2 regions of the Roseateles cavernae genome follow, and region 2 is predicted to be linked to the other one. Evidence: riboswitches for the same ligand, from Rfam matches in the RefSeq annotation. Region 2 holds a riboswitch; the other holds the start of a gene.
The links. A riboswitch is a leader RNA that binds a small molecule or an ion and turns the genes downstream of it on or off. The one in region 2 is predicted to bind glycine.
Positions count from the first base shown of each region.

Region 1 (8,709 bases), on a different contig from region 2:
CCGCTTCATCACCGAGACCCTGCTGAAGCATCCCAGCGTGCAGGACTGCAAGACCAGCTTTGTGCTGGACCGTGTCAAGAACACGACGGCCGTGCCGGTCTAGAGGCGCGTCAGCGCCACCGGCAGCTCGGCCCAGCCCTGGCCATGGGCGACCGCCGCATAGGGCGGTGCCGGCCAGCGCCAGCGCTCGGCCGGGAACAGCGCGCGCATCGCGTTGATATCGCCGTGATAGGGCGGGCCTTCGACGAAGCCCTGGGCCGCCGACTCGCGCCGCGCCTGCATGAACAGCGCCAGCAGCAGGCCGCCGGGCTTGAGCCAGCGCTGCAGCTGATCGGCATAGGCGCGCCATTGATCGGGATGCAGCGCGCACAAACAGGTCTGCTCATAGACGCGGTCCACCGGTACGTCGGGCTGCCACTGCAGCACATCGGCCTGCTCGACCCGGCCCGGCAGCGTGCCCAGGCGCTCGCGCGCCAGCGCCACGGCCGCCGGCGCATAGTCCAGCCCGGTGGCCGCGATGCCGGCCTGGCCCAGCTGCAGCAGCTCATGGCCGCGCCCGCAGCCGGGCACCAGCACCGCGTGCTCGGGGGTCAGCAGGCCCTGATCCAGCCACAGCTGCAGCTGCGGATGCGGCGCCCCCCGGTCCCAGGGCGTCTGCCCGGATTCGAAACGCTGCTGCCAGAAGTCCTGTGTCGGGCCGGCCATCTCAATAGAGCTCGTGCAGCAGCTTCAGGGTCGGCTCCTGCCGCATATTCAGCAAGGCGGCGATATCGTTGACGTCATCGGGGATGGCCGCGTCGTCCCAGCCATCGGCCGTGTGGCGGGCCAGCCGAACGGCCAGGCGCACGCACTGCACCTGCGGGTCATGCAGGCGCTTGTCGTCGGTGATATGGGTCAGCAGCTCGGGCAGGTGCCAGGCCTTCATCAGCGACTGCTCCAGATCGGCCAGCTCGATGTTCAGGATCTCGCGCTGCACCGCCGCGCTGCGCAGATGGCGGTCGGCCTGCTGGCGTGCGCGGATCTGCAGCGCCAGCTCGGGCGCGTGGCACCACAGCAGCATCTCGGCAAAGTCATGCAGCATCGCGGCGCTGTGGATCACCGCCGCATCCGGGTCCATGCGATGGGCGGCAAAGCCCAGCGCAAAGCGGGCCGAGCGCTCGGCCCGCTTCAGCACCCGCTGCAGGCCTTGCAGCGCCTCGGGCTGGCCGGCCAAGCGGTCCTCCACCGTCGCTTGCGGGCCGAAGGCCGTGAAGAAGGGCGTGATGCCCATCAGCACCAGGGCCGCGGTGACGGTCTCGGCATCGGTCAGCAGCCGGCTGGAGCGATTCGAGGCCGCGTAGGCCAGCACCTTCAGGGTCATCAGCGGGTCGGTCGCGACCATCTCGCCGATGCTGTTGGCATCGAAGGCGTCCTCATTGGCCCGCATCAGCTCCAGCGACTCGGCAGTCGCCGCGAGCACGGGAATCTCCGCGTCGCGGAACACCGCTGTCCACCAGGACAGATCGGGCAGGGCCTTGCGCAGCGGAATGGGGCTGGTGGACGCGGGCATGGGTGCGGGTCGGGTTGCTGGTGCAGGGGTGGCGGTAATCGTATATCGGCATCCCTGCGTCCATCTTGACCCATACCGCCAGCGCCACCAGACCCAGCAGTGCTGGCATCACAGCCGTGTCACTCCGTGCAGCGTGCCGACCAGGCGGCCGTCCACATAGAGCGCCCCCTCGGGCGCGCCGGCCTCGGCGTAGAACTCCAGCTCCGGCGCACGGCGCCTGCGGCCATGGACGCCGCTCAGACGCTCGGCCAGACGGGCCAGGCGAGCGCTGGCACTGCGCAGGCCGCCGGCCAGGCTATGCCGCCAGCCTTGCTGGCTCACCGCGGCCTCGGGCCAGCGGCGCAGCGCGTGAACTTGTTGCTGTCTCATCATGATTCTTCTCCATCGTTGTCGCTGCCCGTCTCAGGGGCTGCGATCGCTGTCGCTGCGCCAGATCTGCTGGCGCAACTCGAGATTGGCTTGTTGGCGCTGCGCCTTCGGCGCGCTGCCATGGCGACCGGCCTGACGCATCAGACTGGGCGCGACCAGGGGGTTGCGCGGCTTGCGCAGATTCAGGATCTGCGGCCGGGGGGATGTGAACTGAGTCATCAAAACACTCCTTGCGAACCGGGTTCGCGGCGGGATAAACAATGCGGCGGCGCCACTGCGGCGCGGGCAGCGTGAAACGTAGCGGGACCAGAGAAACCGGGACCAGACATACAGAGCCGGCAGGACGGGCTCTTGGAGCGGGAACGGCTGACGCCGATCCGGGGCCAGGTTCGGACCCCAGGGACGGTGGGCGGCAGCATCGCAAGCCGGCGAGGCCTGCGGGTTGAAGTGTTGGCGTTAAGGTGTCGCTGTGGTGAACCAGGCCACAACTTGCGCAAATGATAAACGATTGATTATCTTGCGCAAGTGCTTTTTATCGTGATTGATCAAGAAGTTAGGGATCAGCGCTTCTTCGGCTTCAAGGGCGCGATGCCTTGCTGCAGCTTGCGCCAGGCATCGACATCGTCGGCCATCTGCGCCAGTGCCGCCGGCCGGGCGCTGCCGGCCGGGCTGCGCGTGGTGGCTGTGCCGCCTGCGGCGGCCGGCTTGACCGCCGCCGCCTCGGTGGGCGGCGGCGTCAGCACCTCGCCCAGCAGGTCCAGCAAACGGGTGCGGGCGCGCTGCGGGTGGCGGCGGTAATAGGTCAGCACCAGGCCGACGATGAAGCGTTCATCATCGTCCTGCGGCACGCTGGGCGTGGCCTCCTGCACCGGGCTGGCGGCCGGTGTGGCCGGGTGGTCGTGATCCATCCAGCCCGGCGGCTTGTGGAACAGCTGCTCGAACTGGCGCGCCAGCCGCTCGCCGATCTGGCGGGAGCGGCCCTTGATCTGGCTCCAGTAGCTCGGTTGGATCTGCAAGCGCTCCGCGAAACGCCGCTCCAGCCCACGCAAGGTGGCGGCATCGGGGTGTTTGACGGTGGCGGCGACGAATTCTTCAAACAGGCGCATCGCATTGTCCAAACGGACTTGTGCGGTGTCCCGGGGAGCGGATGACATCTGCGTATGATAAAGCTCCCTTCATCCTGGGCCGCCGGTCCGGGGCTGGCCGAGGAGAGCGAGATGACTTTTTTCATGGCTTCTCTGCTGCGCGCGGGCGCTTTGTGGGTCCTGTGCGTCGCGGCCTTGCCGGTGGTGGCCGCCGAGCGCAGTCTTGATAAAGAAGTGATCATCAAGGCCAGCCTGGACCAGGCCTGGCAGAGCTGGACCACCCGCGAAGGCATCGTCGCCTTCTTTGCGCCCGATGCCAGGATAGAACCGCGGGTCGGCGGTGCCTTCCAGATCTATATCGATCCCGGCGCCGCGCCGGGCATGAAGGGCGCCGACGAGATGCGCTTCCTGGCGCTGCAACCCAAGAAGATGCTCAGCTTCGACTGGAATGCACCGCCGCATCTGCCCGAGGCGCGGGCCCAGCGCACATTCGTGATCCTGCGTTTCGAGCCCATCAGCGAGACCGAGACCCGGGTGCGCCTGCACCACACCGGCTGGGGCGAGGGCGGCGAGTGGGACAAGGCCTATGCCTACTTCGATCGGGCCTGGGGCAACGTGCTCGCCAATCTGAAGAAGCGCTATGACAGCGGCCCGCAGGACTGGACCGAGTGGCTGGCCCAGCTGGCGCAGTGGCGCGCCCAGCAGAAGGCTGCTGCAGCGGCCTCCGCAGCGAGCAAGTGAGGGCTACTCCTCGTCCTTGACCTTGTAGGACGAGATCAGTGCCGTTTGGGTGTTGGGTGGCACCGCCTCGTAGTGCGACAGCGCCAAGGTGTAGCGGCCCTGGCCGCTGGTCATCGCATTGAGCCGGGTCTGGTAGCTGGCCAGCTCGGCCAGCGGCGCCAGGCCCTGCACCGTGATCACGCCGGGCACGGCCGAGCGCGTGCCATTGACCTGGCCACGCCGCGCCGCCAGGTCGCCGGTGATATCGCCCATGGCCGCCTCGGGCGTGCTGATCTCGACATGGACGATGGGCTCCAGCACCAGCGGTCGCGCCTCGCGCACGGCGGCGATCAAGGCCTTGCGGCCGGCGGTGACGAAGGCGATCTCCTTGCTGTCGACCGAATGGTGCTTGCCGTCGAACACCGTGACCCGCAGATCGACCAGCGGATAGCCGGCGACGACGCCGCTGTCCAGTGCCGAACGCACACCCTTCTCGACCGCCGGCATGAACTGGCCCGGTATCGTGCCGCCCTTGACCGCGTCGACGAACTCGAAGCCGGCACCGCGCGCCAGCGGCTCGATGCGCAGATAGACCTCGCCGAACTGACCGGCCCCGCCGCTCTGCTTCTTGTGCCGGTAGTGGCCCTCGGCCGGACTCGAGACGGTCTCGCGGTAGGCGATGCGCGGCGGCTGGGTCTGCACCTCGAACTTGTAGGTCTCGCGCAGCCGCTCCAGCAGCATGCGCAGATGCAGCTCGCCCAGGCCATAGACCAGGGTCTCGTTGGTCACGCTGGCATGCTCGACCTTCAGGCAGGGGTCTTCGTCGATCAGGCGGTTCAGGATCTCCCACAGCCGCTGCTCGTCGCCATGGCGCGCCGGGCTGATCGCCAGGCCATGCACCGGTACCGGGAACTCGAGTGGCGCCAGGTGGATGTGCTCGTCCTCGGGCGCGTCATGCAGCACCGCGTCGTAATGCAGCTCCTCGACCTTGGCGATCGCGCAGATATCGCCCGGCAGGGCCTGCTCGATCTCGACATGCTCCTTGCCCTGCAGCAGGAACAGGTGGCCGACACGAAAGGGCTTGCGCGCATGGCCCACGAAGAGCTGGCTGTTCTTCGTCAAGCTGCCCTGGTGCACCCGCAACACCCCCATCTTGCCCAGATAGGGGTCGGCATTGATCTTGAACACATGGGCCAGCACATGGGCGCCGGGCTCTGGCAGGGCCTGCAGCGGCAGCGCGTCCGGCCCCTCGCCGCGCAGGAACAGCGGCGGATTGCCTTCGCTCGGATTGGGCAGCAGGCGCGCTATCACGTCCAGCAGCTCGGCCACGCCGGCACCGGTGCGCGCCGAGGTAAAGCAGACCGGGATCAGATGGCCTTCGCGCAGCGCCTGCTCCAGCGGTGCATGCAGCTCGCTGGCGTCGACATCGCCCTCGTTCAGATAGCGATCGACGAAAGCCGCGTCCACCTCGACGACCTGCTCCACCAAGGCGCGATGGGCCTCGGCCACCGACGAGAAATCGCTGGCCCCGCTGCTGCTGTAGAAGCAGTCCTGCACCCGCGTGCCGCCATCGGCCGGCAGGTTCAGCGGCAGGCATTCGCGGCCGAAGCTCGCACGCAGCTGCTCCAGCAGCGCCGGCAGCTGCACGCCGGGCGCGTCGATGCGGTTGATCACGATCAGGCGGCACAGCCCGCGCTGCGCGGCGGTCTCCATCATGCGCGAGGCCATCAGCTCGATGCCGTTGAGCGCATTGATCACGACGATGGCCGTGTCGGCCGCCTCCAGCGCCGGCAGCGACTGGCCGATGAAGTCCGGCGCGCCGGGCGTGTCGATCGCATGGATGCGCAGGCCGCCATGGTTCATGTGCACGACCGAGGCATGCAGCGAATGCTGGGCGCGCTTTTCCAGCGGATCGAAGTCGCTGACCGTGTTGCCGCGCTCCACCGAGCCGGCCGCAGCGATCGCGCCGGCCTGATGCAGCAAGGCCTCGATCAGGCTGGTCTTGCCGGCGCCGGCCGGCCCCACCAGGGCCAGGGCGCGGATCTGGGCGATCTGCGCGGAGAGGCCCAGACTGCCCGGGGCTGCAGTCTCTGGGGCCTTGCTGTGGCTGGCGGGCATGGGCGCACTCCTTCGGTCATTGCACAGGGATGACGGCTGAAGCAGTGCCGGGTCTTGAGCCCCGGCTTGGGCACAGCCTAGGGCAAGCGCGGCTGCGGCACAAGAGGCCTGTTCCCTGGGCGCGCCGCCGCGCGGCTGGCCGCCGTGAAGGCGTAATCCAGCTCCGGCACGCGGCCGCCGACGATGTCGGCGATGGCCGCGCCCGAGCCGCAGCTGTGGGTCCAGCCTAGCGTGCCATGGCCGGTATTGAGAAAGAGGTTGCCGATCCTGCTGCGGCCGATATAGGGCAGATTGGACGGGGTGGCGGGGCGCAGGCCGGTCCAGTACTGCGCGCCCGAGCCGTCGCTCATCTGCGGGAACAGCTCGCGGGTGCGTCGCACGATGGCCTCGCAGCGGGCCAGGTTCAGGCTCGTGTCGTAGCCGTTGAGCTCGGCCGTGCCGGCGATGCGCAGCCGGTCGCCCAGGCGCGAGAACACCAGCTTGTACTCGTCGTCGGTCAGCGAGACCTGGTAGCTGTGCTCGGGCGCGGTGACCGGCAAGGTGACCGAATAGCCCTTGGCCGGATAGATGTTCAGATCGACACCCAGCTCGCGTGCCAGGCCGCGGCTGAACGAGCCCAGGCACAGCACATGGGCGTCGGCCTGCAGGCGCTGCACCTCGCCGCGCGCATCGGCCACGATGAGCTGATCGATGCGGTCGCCGCTGCGCTCGAAGCCCAGGATGCGGGTCTCGTAGCGGAACTGCACGCCGGCCGCCGCGCACAGCCGCGCCAGTTCCTGCGTGAACAGGTGCGCGTCGCCCGACTCGTCGCTGGGGGTCATGCTGCCGCCGACGATCTTTGAGCGGCACTGCGCCAGCGCCGGCTCGATGGCCACGCACTCGTCCGGGCTCTTCATGTCCAGCTCGCAGCCCTGCTCGCGCATCAGGCGGGCCGGTTCCTGGGCCGCCTCGTACTCGGCCTCGCTGGTGTAGAAGTGCAGGATGCCCTGGGTGCGCTGCGCGTACTCGATGCCGGTGGCGGCGCGCAGCGCCTGCAGCTTGGCGCGGCTGTACAGGCCCAGGCTGACGATGTTGCGGATATTGTGGGCGGTACGGCCCGGTGTGCATTCACGCAGGAACTGCAGGCCCCAGCGCCATTGCGCGGCATCGGCACGCAGGCGGAACAGCAGCGGCGCATCCTCGCGCATCAGCCACTTCAGCACCTTCAGCGGCGCGCCCGGATTGGCCCAGGGCTCGGCGTGCGAGACCGAGATCTGGCCGCCGTTGGCGAAGCTGGTCTCCAGGCCGGCAGCCGGCTGGCGCTCGATGACGGTGACCTCGTGGCCGGCCTGGCGCAGATACCAGGCGGTGGTGATGCCGGTGACGCCGGCGCCGAGAACGATGACTTGCATGCTGAACTCCAGGAGGAGCTGAGCGCCAGACGGACGTGGGTTATGGAGGGAAGAAACCCGGGCATGCGTGCGCCTGACGCGCGCCGCTCCCGCTGTCCCTGATACCTGAGAGATTCAGCGCCCATCACCCGATGTGCGCCTTGCTCCTTCGGTGGCGGTCCCTTGCGGACCGCGCTCTCCAGCATTCGGCTTGTGACGGATCCAGTACGGGGCCTGAGCGAGTATGGGAGCTTGCGCCTTCGGCGGCATGCGCGAGGGCATGCTCTCTCCTGAATCCGGGGCCCAGTGTAGGCGGGGCCCTGATGGGGCGTCAACCCTGCGCGGGCGCCGCGGCCGTCGCCTGCAGTAAGCTGGCGGGCCATCCCCGTGCGGGAGTTCACGATGCGTCTCGAATCCATGTCCAAACTGAGTCTTGCTGTCGCCAGTGTCATTTTTGCCGTGGCCTGCGGCGGGGGCGGGGGCGGCGAGGTGGTCGCCGCGCCCACCCCGCCGGCGACACCGCCGCCCGCTGCGGCGCCGCAGCTGACGACTCTGCACAGCGGCTTGTCGGCGCCCTGGGGCCTGGCCCTGCTGCCCGATGGCCGCATGCTGGTGACGCAAAAGGCCGGCAGCCTGCTGCTGCTCAGCGCCGATGGCCGCAGCACGCTGGCCACGATCAGCGGCGTGCCGGCGGTCGTCTCGGCCGGCCAGGGCGGCCTGCTCGATGTCGCGCTCGACCCGGACTTCGCGAGCGCGTCCTGGGTCTATCTGTCCTATTCCGAGCCGGGCAGCGGCGCCGAAGCGGGCCGCAGCGGCACCGCGGTGGCGCGTGGTCGCCTGGTCGGCAATGCCTTGCAGGACGTGGTGGTGATCTTCCGCCAGGCGCCCAAGGTCAGCGGGGGCGGCCATTTCGGCTCGCGTTTGGTGTTCTCCAACGACAAGACCCTGTTCGTCACGCTGGGCGAACGCCAGCTCGGCAGCCCCGCGCAAGACCTGGCACAGACCCTGGGCAAGGTGGTGCGCATCCAGCGCGACGGCAGCATCCCGGCCGGCAATCCGGCGCTGGGCGCCGGTGCGCGGCCCGGCATCTGGAGCTATGGCCACCGCAACCCGCAGGGCGCGGCCCTGCATCCGAGCAGCGGCGAGCTCTGGCTCAGCGAGCATGGCCCGCAGGGCGGCGACGAGATCAATATCGCTCGAGCCGGCGCCAATTACGGCTGGCCCATCAAGAGCTATGGCTGCAACTATGGCTCGCCGGTCAGCGAGGGCTGCAGGCTTGGCGGCGGTGTCCATGCGCCGGCCTTTATCGAGCCCCTGACTTACTGGGTGCCGACCTCGGTGGCGCCGGCCGGCCTGGTCTTCTACACCGGCGCGATGTTCCCCGAGTGGCGCGGCCAGCTGTTCTCCGGCGCGCTGGCCGGCCAGGCCCTGTGGCGGTTGCAGCTCAGCGGCAACACGGTGGCCGCGCGCGAGGCGATGTTCGCCAGCCTGGGCGAGC
Region 1 covers NZ_JBDPLH010000002.1:6,153-14,861, forward strand. The annotation lists gene ABGI63_RS06900 (Lrp/AsnC family transcriptional regulator) at 1-103, shown strand, start outside; gene ABGI63_RS06905 (methyltransferase domain-containing protein) at 100-705, opposite strand; gene ABGI63_RS06910 (HDOD domain-containing protein) at 707-1,549, opposite strand; gene ABGI63_RS06915 (hypothetical protein) at 1,658-1,921, opposite strand; gene ABGI63_RS06920 (hypothetical protein) at 1,952-2,137, opposite strand; gene ABGI63_RS06925 (hypothetical protein) at 2,479-3,024, opposite strand; gene ABGI63_RS06930 (SRPBCC family protein) at 3,136-3,744, shown strand; gene fusA (elongation factor G) at 3,748-5,841, opposite strand; gene ABGI63_RS06940 (D-amino acid dehydrogenase) at 5,919-7,232, opposite strand; glycine riboswitch at 7,315-7,424, opposite strand; glycine riboswitch at 7,425-7,514, opposite strand; gene ABGI63_RS06945 (PQQ-dependent sugar dehydrogenase) at 7,614-8,709, shown strand, end outside.
Region 1: it holds a riboswitch for glycine, as region 2 does, so the genes downstream of both, ABGI63_RS06940 (D-amino acid dehydrogenase) here and gcvT (glycine cleavage system aminomethyltransferase GcvT) in region 2, are expected to answer to the same signal.

Region 2 (8,709 bases):
CCGGCAGATGCACGGTGAGTGCGCAATCGGGCCGTTGCTCGCAACGGAACTGCAGGCTGTGAACCTTGGGGGCGAAGACGCCGGCGAAGCCGGCCTGGCGCTTGGCAAAGCCGTTCATCTGCGCCGCAGCACGCGTCAGGTCGGCGTAACGGAATTCCCGGCCGTCGGGCAACTGCACCAGCAGATCGATGTTCAGATCGAGATCATCCAGCGGCCTGTTGGCATGCATGGTGGCGGCGACGTCGGCCCTGGCCAGCGCCGCCGGGCGCTCGAAGCGGCCATCGGCCAGCAAGGGGACGTCGACACGCCGACCTTGCTCGACATACCAGAGCCGCAGGTCCTCGCCCGGCGTGAGCGCCCGCAGACGGTGTTGCAGCCGGATCGCATCGCGCTCTTCGGGTGCCAGCCGGTCGAGCGCGGCCGCCATCTCGAACACGGTGCGCGCCGGCAGCTGGGCATTGCTGGCGGCGCAGGCCGGTCGGCCGTCGGCCAGGGCCAGCACCAGGCCTAGCATCGCCAGCAGGCCGTGGCCGCTCAAGGCAGGACCCCGGCGCAGGCGTCGCCCGGCGCGGCGCGGTGTGGATAGCGGTACTTCATGCTCAAGCCTTCCCTTCTTGCTTGTGAACCCGCCGATCGACGGCGTCCCCGGGTATCTCCCGGGTGATCGCAGTGTCGGCAGCGACGCTGAAGATTTCATGCACCCTGCATGAAGACTTGCTGAATCCCAAGCCGCGAGCTCGGCGAGCTCAAACCATGGCTACAATGCCGCCGGTCAGGAGAGAGCTTCCTAGCGGAAGCCGCCGAAGGCGCAGTGGCGATGGTGATCCCAAGCTGCGAACGCTCAGGCAAAAGGACTGACAAAACGCCCAGAACCGGGCGTTCCTCACTGGAGAGAGGCGGGCCCCGAGTCCGTCCACCGAAGGGGCAAGCTGTTGGCGAACCGTCAGCGGTCAATCTCTCAGGTAAGCCGGACAGCGAGGGCATCCCCCCGCGCCCCCGATGGGCGTGGGCTGTTTGAATGCCCTCGGAGTTTTCCCATGTCCGCCGACGCTCTCCTCAAGACCCCCCTGCACGCCCTGCATCTCGAACTCGGCGCCAAGATGGTGCCCTTCGGCGGCTATGACATGCCGGTGCAGTACCCGTCGGGCGTGATGGCCGAGCACAAGCACACCCGCGCCGCGGCCGGCCTGTTCGATGTCTCGCACATGGGCCAGCTGCGCCTGGTCGGCGCCGGCGCCGCTGCCGCGCTTGAAACCATCGTGCCGGTCGATGTGATCGACCTGGGCGTGTTCAAGCAGCGCTACGCCCTCTTCACCAACGAGCAGGGCGGCATCCTCGACGACCTGATGATCTGCCGCCGCCCCGACGACCTGTTCGTCGTCGTCAATGCCGGCTGCAAAGTGCAGGACATCGCCCATCTGCAAGCCACCATCGGCACCAAGTGCGAGGTGATTCCCATGCCCGAGCAGGCGCTGCTCGCGCTGCAGGGCCCGCAGGCCGTGACCGCGCTCGCGCGCCTGAACCCCGAGGTCGCCAAGCTGACCTTCATGACCGGCGGCTTCTTCGAGCTGGACGGCATCCCGACCTTCCTGACCCGCTCCGGCTACACCGGCGAGGACGGCTTCGAGATCTCGGTGGCCGGTGCGCAGGCCGAGGCCCTGGCGCGCAAACTGCTGGCCCAGCCCGAGGTCAAGCCCATCGGCCTGGGCGCGCGCGACTCGCTGCGCCTGGAAGCCGGCCTGTGCCTGTATGGCCATGACATCGACACTGGCACGACGCCGGTGGAGGCCTCGCTGACCTGGGCGATCCAGAAGGTGCGCCGCGCCGGCGGTGCGCGCGCCGGCGGCTATCCGGGCGCGGCCGTGGTCGACGCGCAGCTGGCCGGCGGCGCCGCGCGCAAGCGCGTCGGCCTGGTCGGCAGCGAGCGCATGCCGGTGCGCGAAGGCGCAAAGCTGGTGGATGAGGCCGGCGTCGAGATCGGCGTCGTCACCAGCGGCACCCTGGGCCCGACGGTCAACAAGCCGGTGGCCCTGGCCTATCTGAACAGCAGTCATGCGGCCCAGGGCACCCAGGTCTGGGCCATCGTGCGCGACAAGCGCACGCCGATGACCGTCAGCCCCACCCCTTTCACCCCCAACGGTTACTACCGCGGCTGATCAGTCGCACCACCCTACTTCACGGAGCACCCCATGAGCACTATCAAGTACACCGCCGACCACGAGTGGGTCCAGATCGAAGCCGACGGCACGGTCATCGTGGGCATCACGGTCCATGCGCAGGACGCGCTGGGCGATGTGGTCTTTGTCGACCTGCCCGCCGTCGGCGCGAGCTTTGCCGAGAAGGATGTGGCCGGTGTGGTCGAGTCGGTCAAGGCCGCGGCCGATGTCTATATGCCGGTGTCGGGTGAGATCACCGAGGTCAACGAAGCGCTGCGCGACGACCCCTCGCTGGCCAATAGCGACCCGCTGAAGGCCGGCTGGTTCTTCAAGGTCAAGCTCAGCAAGCCGGCCGAGCTGGACGCGCTGATGGACAGCACGGCCTATGACGAGCTGGTCAAGAACAGCTGATCGCTGCTGACCTGAACCGATGAAAAACGGGCACTCCGGTGCCCGTTGTTGTACCCCGCAAGGATTGTTGCCATGTTGATGTCTGCTCTGAAGCCCCTGGGCGAGCTCGAGAACGCCGCCGAATTCCACGCCCGCCATATCGGCCCCGATGCGGCCGACGAGGCCGGCATGCTGTCGGTGATCGGCGCGGCCTCGCGCCGCGCGCTGATCGAGGCCATCGTGCCCGCCAGCATCAAGCGCGCCGTGGGCATGGACCTGCCCGCCGCCGCCAGCGAGGCCCAGGCCCTGGCCGAGCTGAAGGCGGTCGCCGCCAGGAACCGGGTGCTAAAGAGCTATATCGGCCAGGGCTATTACGGCACGCTGACCCCGGGCGTCATCCTGCGCAACATCCTCGAGAACCCCGCCTGGTACACCGCCTACACGCCTTACCAGGCCGAGATCTCGCAGGGCCGCATGGAGGCCCTGGTCAACTTCCAGACCATGGTCACCGACCTGACCGGCATGGCCATCGCCAATGCCTCGATGCTCGATGAGGCCACCGCCGCCGCCGAGGCGATGACACTGGCCGCCCGCGTGGGCAAGAGCAAGAGCCAGGTCTTCTTCGTCGCCGACGACGTGCTGCCGCAAAGCCTGGAAGTGATCCAGACCCGCGCCGCGCCGCTGGGCATCACGGTGCAGGTCGGCCCGGCCGCCGAGGCCGGCAAGAGCCCCTGCTTTGCCGCGCTGCTGCAATACCCGGGCGTCAACGGCGAGATCCGCGGCCTGCAGGCCGCCGCCGACGCACTGCATGCCCAGGGCGCGCTGCTGATCGCCGCAGCCGACCTGCTGGCCCTGACACTGCTGAAGGCCCCCGGCGAGCAAGGCGCCGACATCGCGATCGGCACGACCCAGCGCCTGGGCATGCCCATGGGCGCCGGTGGCCCGCATGCCGCCTATATGGCCTGCAAGGACGAATTCAAGCGCAGCCTGCCGGGCCGCCTGGTGGGCGTCAGCATCGACGCGCATGGCAACAAGGCCTATCGCCTGGCGCTGCAGACCCGCGAGCAGCACATCCGCCGCGAGAAGGCCACTTCGAACATCTGCACGGCCCAGGTGCTGCCGGCCGTGGTCGCCAGCATGTATGCGGTCTATCACGGCCCGGATGGCCTGAAGCGCATCGCACAGCGCGTCGCCAGCTACACGGCACTGCTGGCCAAGGGCCTGAAGGGTCTGGGCTATGAGATCGCCAATGCCGGCGCCTTCGACACGCTGCAGGTCCTGAGCGGGGACAAGACGGCCGCGCTGCTGGCCGGCGCCGTCGCCGCCGGCATGAACTTCCGCCGCGCCTCGGCCACCAGCCTGTCGATCTCGCTGGATGAGACCAGCACGCGGGCCGATCTGGCCGCCATCCTGGCGGTGTTCGGCGCGGGGGCCACCGACTTCGATACCGCCGGTATCGCTGCGCTGATCCCGGCCGAGCTGGTGCGTGCCAGCGCCTACCTGACTCACCCGGTCTTCAACACCCACCACTCGGAAACCGAGATGCTGCGCTACTTGCGCGCACTGGCCGACAAGGACCTGGCGCTGGACCGCAGCATGATCCCGCTGGGCTCCTGCACGATGAAGCTCAACGCCACCAGCGAGATGATCCCGATCACCTGGCCGGAGTTCGCGGGTGTGCACCCCTTCGCGCCGCAGGATCAGCTGGCCGGCTATGCGCTGCTCAACGAGCAGCTGACCGCCTGGCTGTGCCAGGCCACCGGTTATGCCGGCATCAGCCTGCAGCCCAATGCCGGCTCGCAGGGCGAGTACGCCGGCCTGCTGGCCATCAAGGCCTGGCATGAATCCCGCAACGAAGGCCATCGCAAGATCTGCCTGATTCCCGAGTCGGCCCATGGCACCAACCCGGCCTCGGCCCAGATGGTGGGCATGAGCGTGGTCGTGACCAAGTGCGACGCCGAGGGCAATATCGATCTGGCCGACCTGAAGGCCAAGTGCGAGCAGCACAGCGCCAATCTGGCCGCCATCATGATCACCTACCCCTCGACCTATGGCGTGTTCGACACCCATGTCAAGGAGATCTGCGCCCTGGTCAAGAGCCATGGCGGCCGCGTCTATGTGGACGGCGCGAACATGAACGCGCTGGTCGGCGTGGCCGCACCGGGCGAGTTCGGCGGCGATGTCTCGCACCTGAACCTGCACAAGACCTTCTGCATCCCGCACGGCGGTGGCGGCCCGGGCGTCGGCCCGGTCTGCGTGGTCGAGGACCTGGTGCCCTTCCTGCCGGCACACCGCTCGGCCGGACTGGGTGCCGAGAGCAATATCGGCGCCGTCTCCGCAGCCCCGCTGGGCAATGCGGCCGTGCTGCCGATCTCGTGGATGTATGTGCGCATGATGGGCGCCGACGGCCTGACTGCCGCGACCGAGACCGCCATCCTGTCGGCCAACTATGTGGCCGCCCGCCTGGCCGATGCCTACGACATCCACTTCAGCGGCAATATCGCCAGCGTCAAGGGCGGCGGCGTCGCCCATGAGTGCATCCTGGACCTGCGTCCGCTGAAGGAGACCTCGGGCGTGTCCGCTGAGGACGTGGCCAAGCGCCTGATCGACTACGGCTTCCATGCGCCGACGCTGTCCTTCCCGGTTGCCGGCACCTTGATGGTGGAGCCGACCGAGAGCGAGTCCAAGGCCGAGCTGGACCGCTTCTGCGACGCGATGCTGGCGATCCGCGCCGAGATCGCCAAGGTGGAAGCCGGCAGCTGGTCGCGCGAGGACAACCCGCTGGTCAACGCGCCGCACACCGCCGAGAGCCTGCTGAAGGCCGACTGGACCCATGGCTACACCCGCGAGGAAGCGGCCTACCCGGTCGCCACACTGCGCCGCCAGAAGTACTGGGTGCCGGTGGGCCGGGTCGACAATGTTTACGGCGACCGCAATCTGTTCTGCAGCTGCGTGCCGCTGTCCGAGTACGAGCAACAAGCCTGAGCGAGGTAGAGCCCGATGGCCGTTTCCGTTTTTGACCTCTTCAAGATCGGTATCGGGCCATCGAGCTCGCATACCGTCGGCCCGATGCGGGCGGCGCGGCTGTTCGGCCTGCGCCTCAAGCACGAGGGTTTGCTCGAGCGCTGCGCCCGTGTCCAGGTCGTGCTCTACGGCAGCCTGGGCGCCACCGGCAAGGGCCATGGCAGCGACAAGGCCGTGCTGCTGGGCCTGGCCGGCCATGAGCCGGACACGGTCGATATCGAGGCCATCCCCGAGCTGCTGGCGGCGATACGCGCCGGCGATCTGAACCTGATCGGCGAACGCCGGCTGCGCTTCGACGAGGCCAAGGACCTGGTCTTCAAGCGCCGCGAATCCCTGCCCTTCCATGCCAACGGCATGCGCTGCCTGGCCTTCGATGCCGACGGTGCCGAGATCGCCAACCGCATCTACTACTCGGTCGGCGGCGGCTTTGTCGTCAGCGACGAGGTGGCGGCCGACGGCAGCAAGCAAAAGGTGATCGCGCCCGATGCCACCGTGCTGCCCTACCCCTTCCACAGCGGCGACGATCTGCTGGCGCTGACCCAGCAGCACGGCATCAGCATCGCCGAGATCATGCGCCGCAACGAGCGTCACTGGCGCAGCGATGAAGAAACCCGTGCCGGCCTCCTGAAGATCTGGCAGGTGATGCAGGACTGCGTCACGCGCGGCTGCAAGACCGAGGGCATCCTGCCGGGCGGCTTCAAGGTCAAGCGCCGCGCCGCCCAGCTGCACCGCGACCTGACCGCCAACCCGGAGGCCGCGCTGCGCGATCCGCTGCAGGTGATGGACTGGGTCAATCTCTACGCGCTGGCCGTCAACGAGGAAAACGCTGCCGGCGGCCGGGTCGTCACCGCCCCGACCAATGGCGCGGCCGGCATCGTGCCGGCGGTGCTGCACTACTACGCCCGCTTCGTCCACCATGCCAGCGAGGACGGCATCGTCGACTTCCTGCTGACGGCCGCGGCCATCGGCATCCTCTACAAGGAAAACGCCTCGATCTCGGGCGCCGAGGTCGGCTGCCAGGGCGAGGTCGGCGTGGCCTGCTCGATGGCGGCCGGCGCGCTGTGCCAGGTGATGGGCGGCACGCCCGAGCAGGTCGAGAACGCCGCCGAGATCGGCATGGAGCACCATCTGGGCCTGACCTGCGATCCGGTCGGGGGCCTGGTGCAGATCCCCTGCATCGAGCGCAATGCGATCGCCTCGGTCAAGGCCATCAATGCGGCCCGCATGGCGCTGCGCGGCGACGGCACCCATTTCGTCAGCCTCGACAAGGTCATCAAGACCATGCGCGACACCGGCGCCGACATGATGACCAAGTACAAGGAAACGGCGCGCGGCGGCCTGGCGGTCAACATCGTCGAATGCTGACGGGGACGGCCCCTAAAATGCCGGCATGACCACGCCCAACAGCTCCCAGTTCGAAGACTTCATGCGCCATGTCCACGAGCATGGCGTGCACAAGACCGACCGCACCGGCACCGGCACGCGCAGCGTGTTCGGCCACCAGATGCGCTTCGATCTGAGCCAGGGATTCCCGCTGGTGACGAGCAAGAAGGTGCACCTGAAGTCCATCATCCTGGAGCTGCTGTGGTTTCTGCGCGGCGACTCCAATGTCAAATGGCTGCAGGAGCGCGGCTGCACGATCTGGGACGAGTGGGCCCGCGAGGACGGCGACCTGGGCCCGGTCTACGGCGTGCAGTGGCGCAGCTGGCCGACGCCGGACGGCGGCCATATCGACCAGATCGCCGAGGTCGTGAAGACCCTCAAGAGCAATCCCGATTCGCGCCGCATCATCGTCAGCGCCTGGAATGTGGCCGATCTGGGCAAGATGGCCTTGATGCCCTGTCATGCCTTCTTCCAGTTCTATGTCGCCGAGGGCAAGCTGTCCTGCCAGCTCTACCAGCGCAGCGCCGATATCTTCCTCGGCGTGCCCTTCAATATCGCCAGCTATGCGCTGCTGACCCAGATGCTGGCCCAGCAATGCGATCTGGCGCTGGGCGACTTTGTCTGGACCGGCGGCGACTGCCATATCTACAGCAATCACGAGGAGCAGGTGCGCACCCAGCTCGAGCGCACGCCCTTCCCCTACCCGCAGATGCGCATCAAGCGCCGCCCGGCCTCGATCTTCGACTACGAGTTCGATGATTTCGAGCTGCTGGACTATCAGCACCATCCGGCGATCAAGGCACCGGTCGCCGTATGACCGATGTCGTCCTGATCGCCGCCGTCGCCGAGGGCGGCGCCATCGGCAGAAACAACGAGCTGCTGGTGCGCCTGCCCGAGGACATGGCCCGCTTCAAGGCCTTGACGATGGGGCATGCTGTCATCATGGGCCGCAAGACCTGGGACTCGATCCCGCCGCGCTTCCGGCCGCTGGTGGGCCGGCGCAACATCGTGCTGAGCCGCCAGCAAGACCTGACCCTGGACGGCGCCGAGGTCCATGCCTCGCTGGACGCCGCGCTGGCGGCCTGCGCCGGCGCGGCGACGGTCTTCGTGATGGGCGGCGCCGAGATCTATGCGCTGGCCCTGCCGCGGGCGACCGGGCTGGAGCTGACCGAGATCGCCGCGCGCTTCGACGGTGCCGATGCCTTCTTCCCCGCCTGGGACACCAGCCACTTCGACTGCCTGGCCCGCCAGCCGCAGCGCAGTGCCCAGGGCCTGGCCTACGATTTCGCCAGCTACCGACGCCGACCGTCCGGCACGCCCTGACCCCAACGAGCAGCCGATGACGACACCCGCCCCAGCCCTTTTCGTCATCTTCAACCGGGGCTCGGGCCATGGCGAGGCGGCCGAGCTGCAATCCGCCATCGCGACGGCCTGCCGGGAAGCCGGCCGCGAGCTGCATCTGCAGGGCATAGCCGACCCGCGCCAGATCCACCGCATCGCCCGCGAGACGGTGCTGCGGGCGCAGGCGGTGCGGGGCATCGTCGTGGCCGCCGGCGGCGACGGCACGATCAATGCGGTGGCGCAGGCGGTGCTGGGCAGCGGCTGTGCCTTCGGCGTGCTGCCGCGCGGCACCTTCAACTACTTCAGCCGCACCCATGGCATCCCGGCCGAGCTCGAGGCCGCGCTGCAGCTGCTGCTGCATGGCAAGCCGCAGCCGGTCCAGGTGGGCCTGGTCAACGACCGGGTCTTCCTCGTC
Region 2 covers NZ_JBDPLH010000009.1:47,930-56,638, reverse strand. The annotation lists gene ABGI63_RS20240 (hypothetical protein) at 1-538, opposite strand, end outside; glycine riboswitch at 764-867, shown strand; glycine riboswitch at 877-985, shown strand; gene gcvT (glycine cleavage system aminomethyltransferase GcvT) at 1,038-2,156, shown strand; gene gcvH (glycine cleavage system protein GcvH) at 2,190-2,567, shown strand; gene gcvP (aminomethyl-transferring glycine dehydrogenase) at 2,640-5,531, shown strand; gene ABGI63_RS20220 (L-serine ammonia-lyase) at 5,547-6,935, shown strand; gene ABGI63_RS20215 (thymidylate synthase) at 6,961-7,770, shown strand; gene ABGI63_RS20210 (dihydrofolate reductase) at 7,767-8,276, shown strand; gene ABGI63_RS20205 (diacylglycerol/lipid kinase family protein) at 8,293-8,709, shown strand, end outside.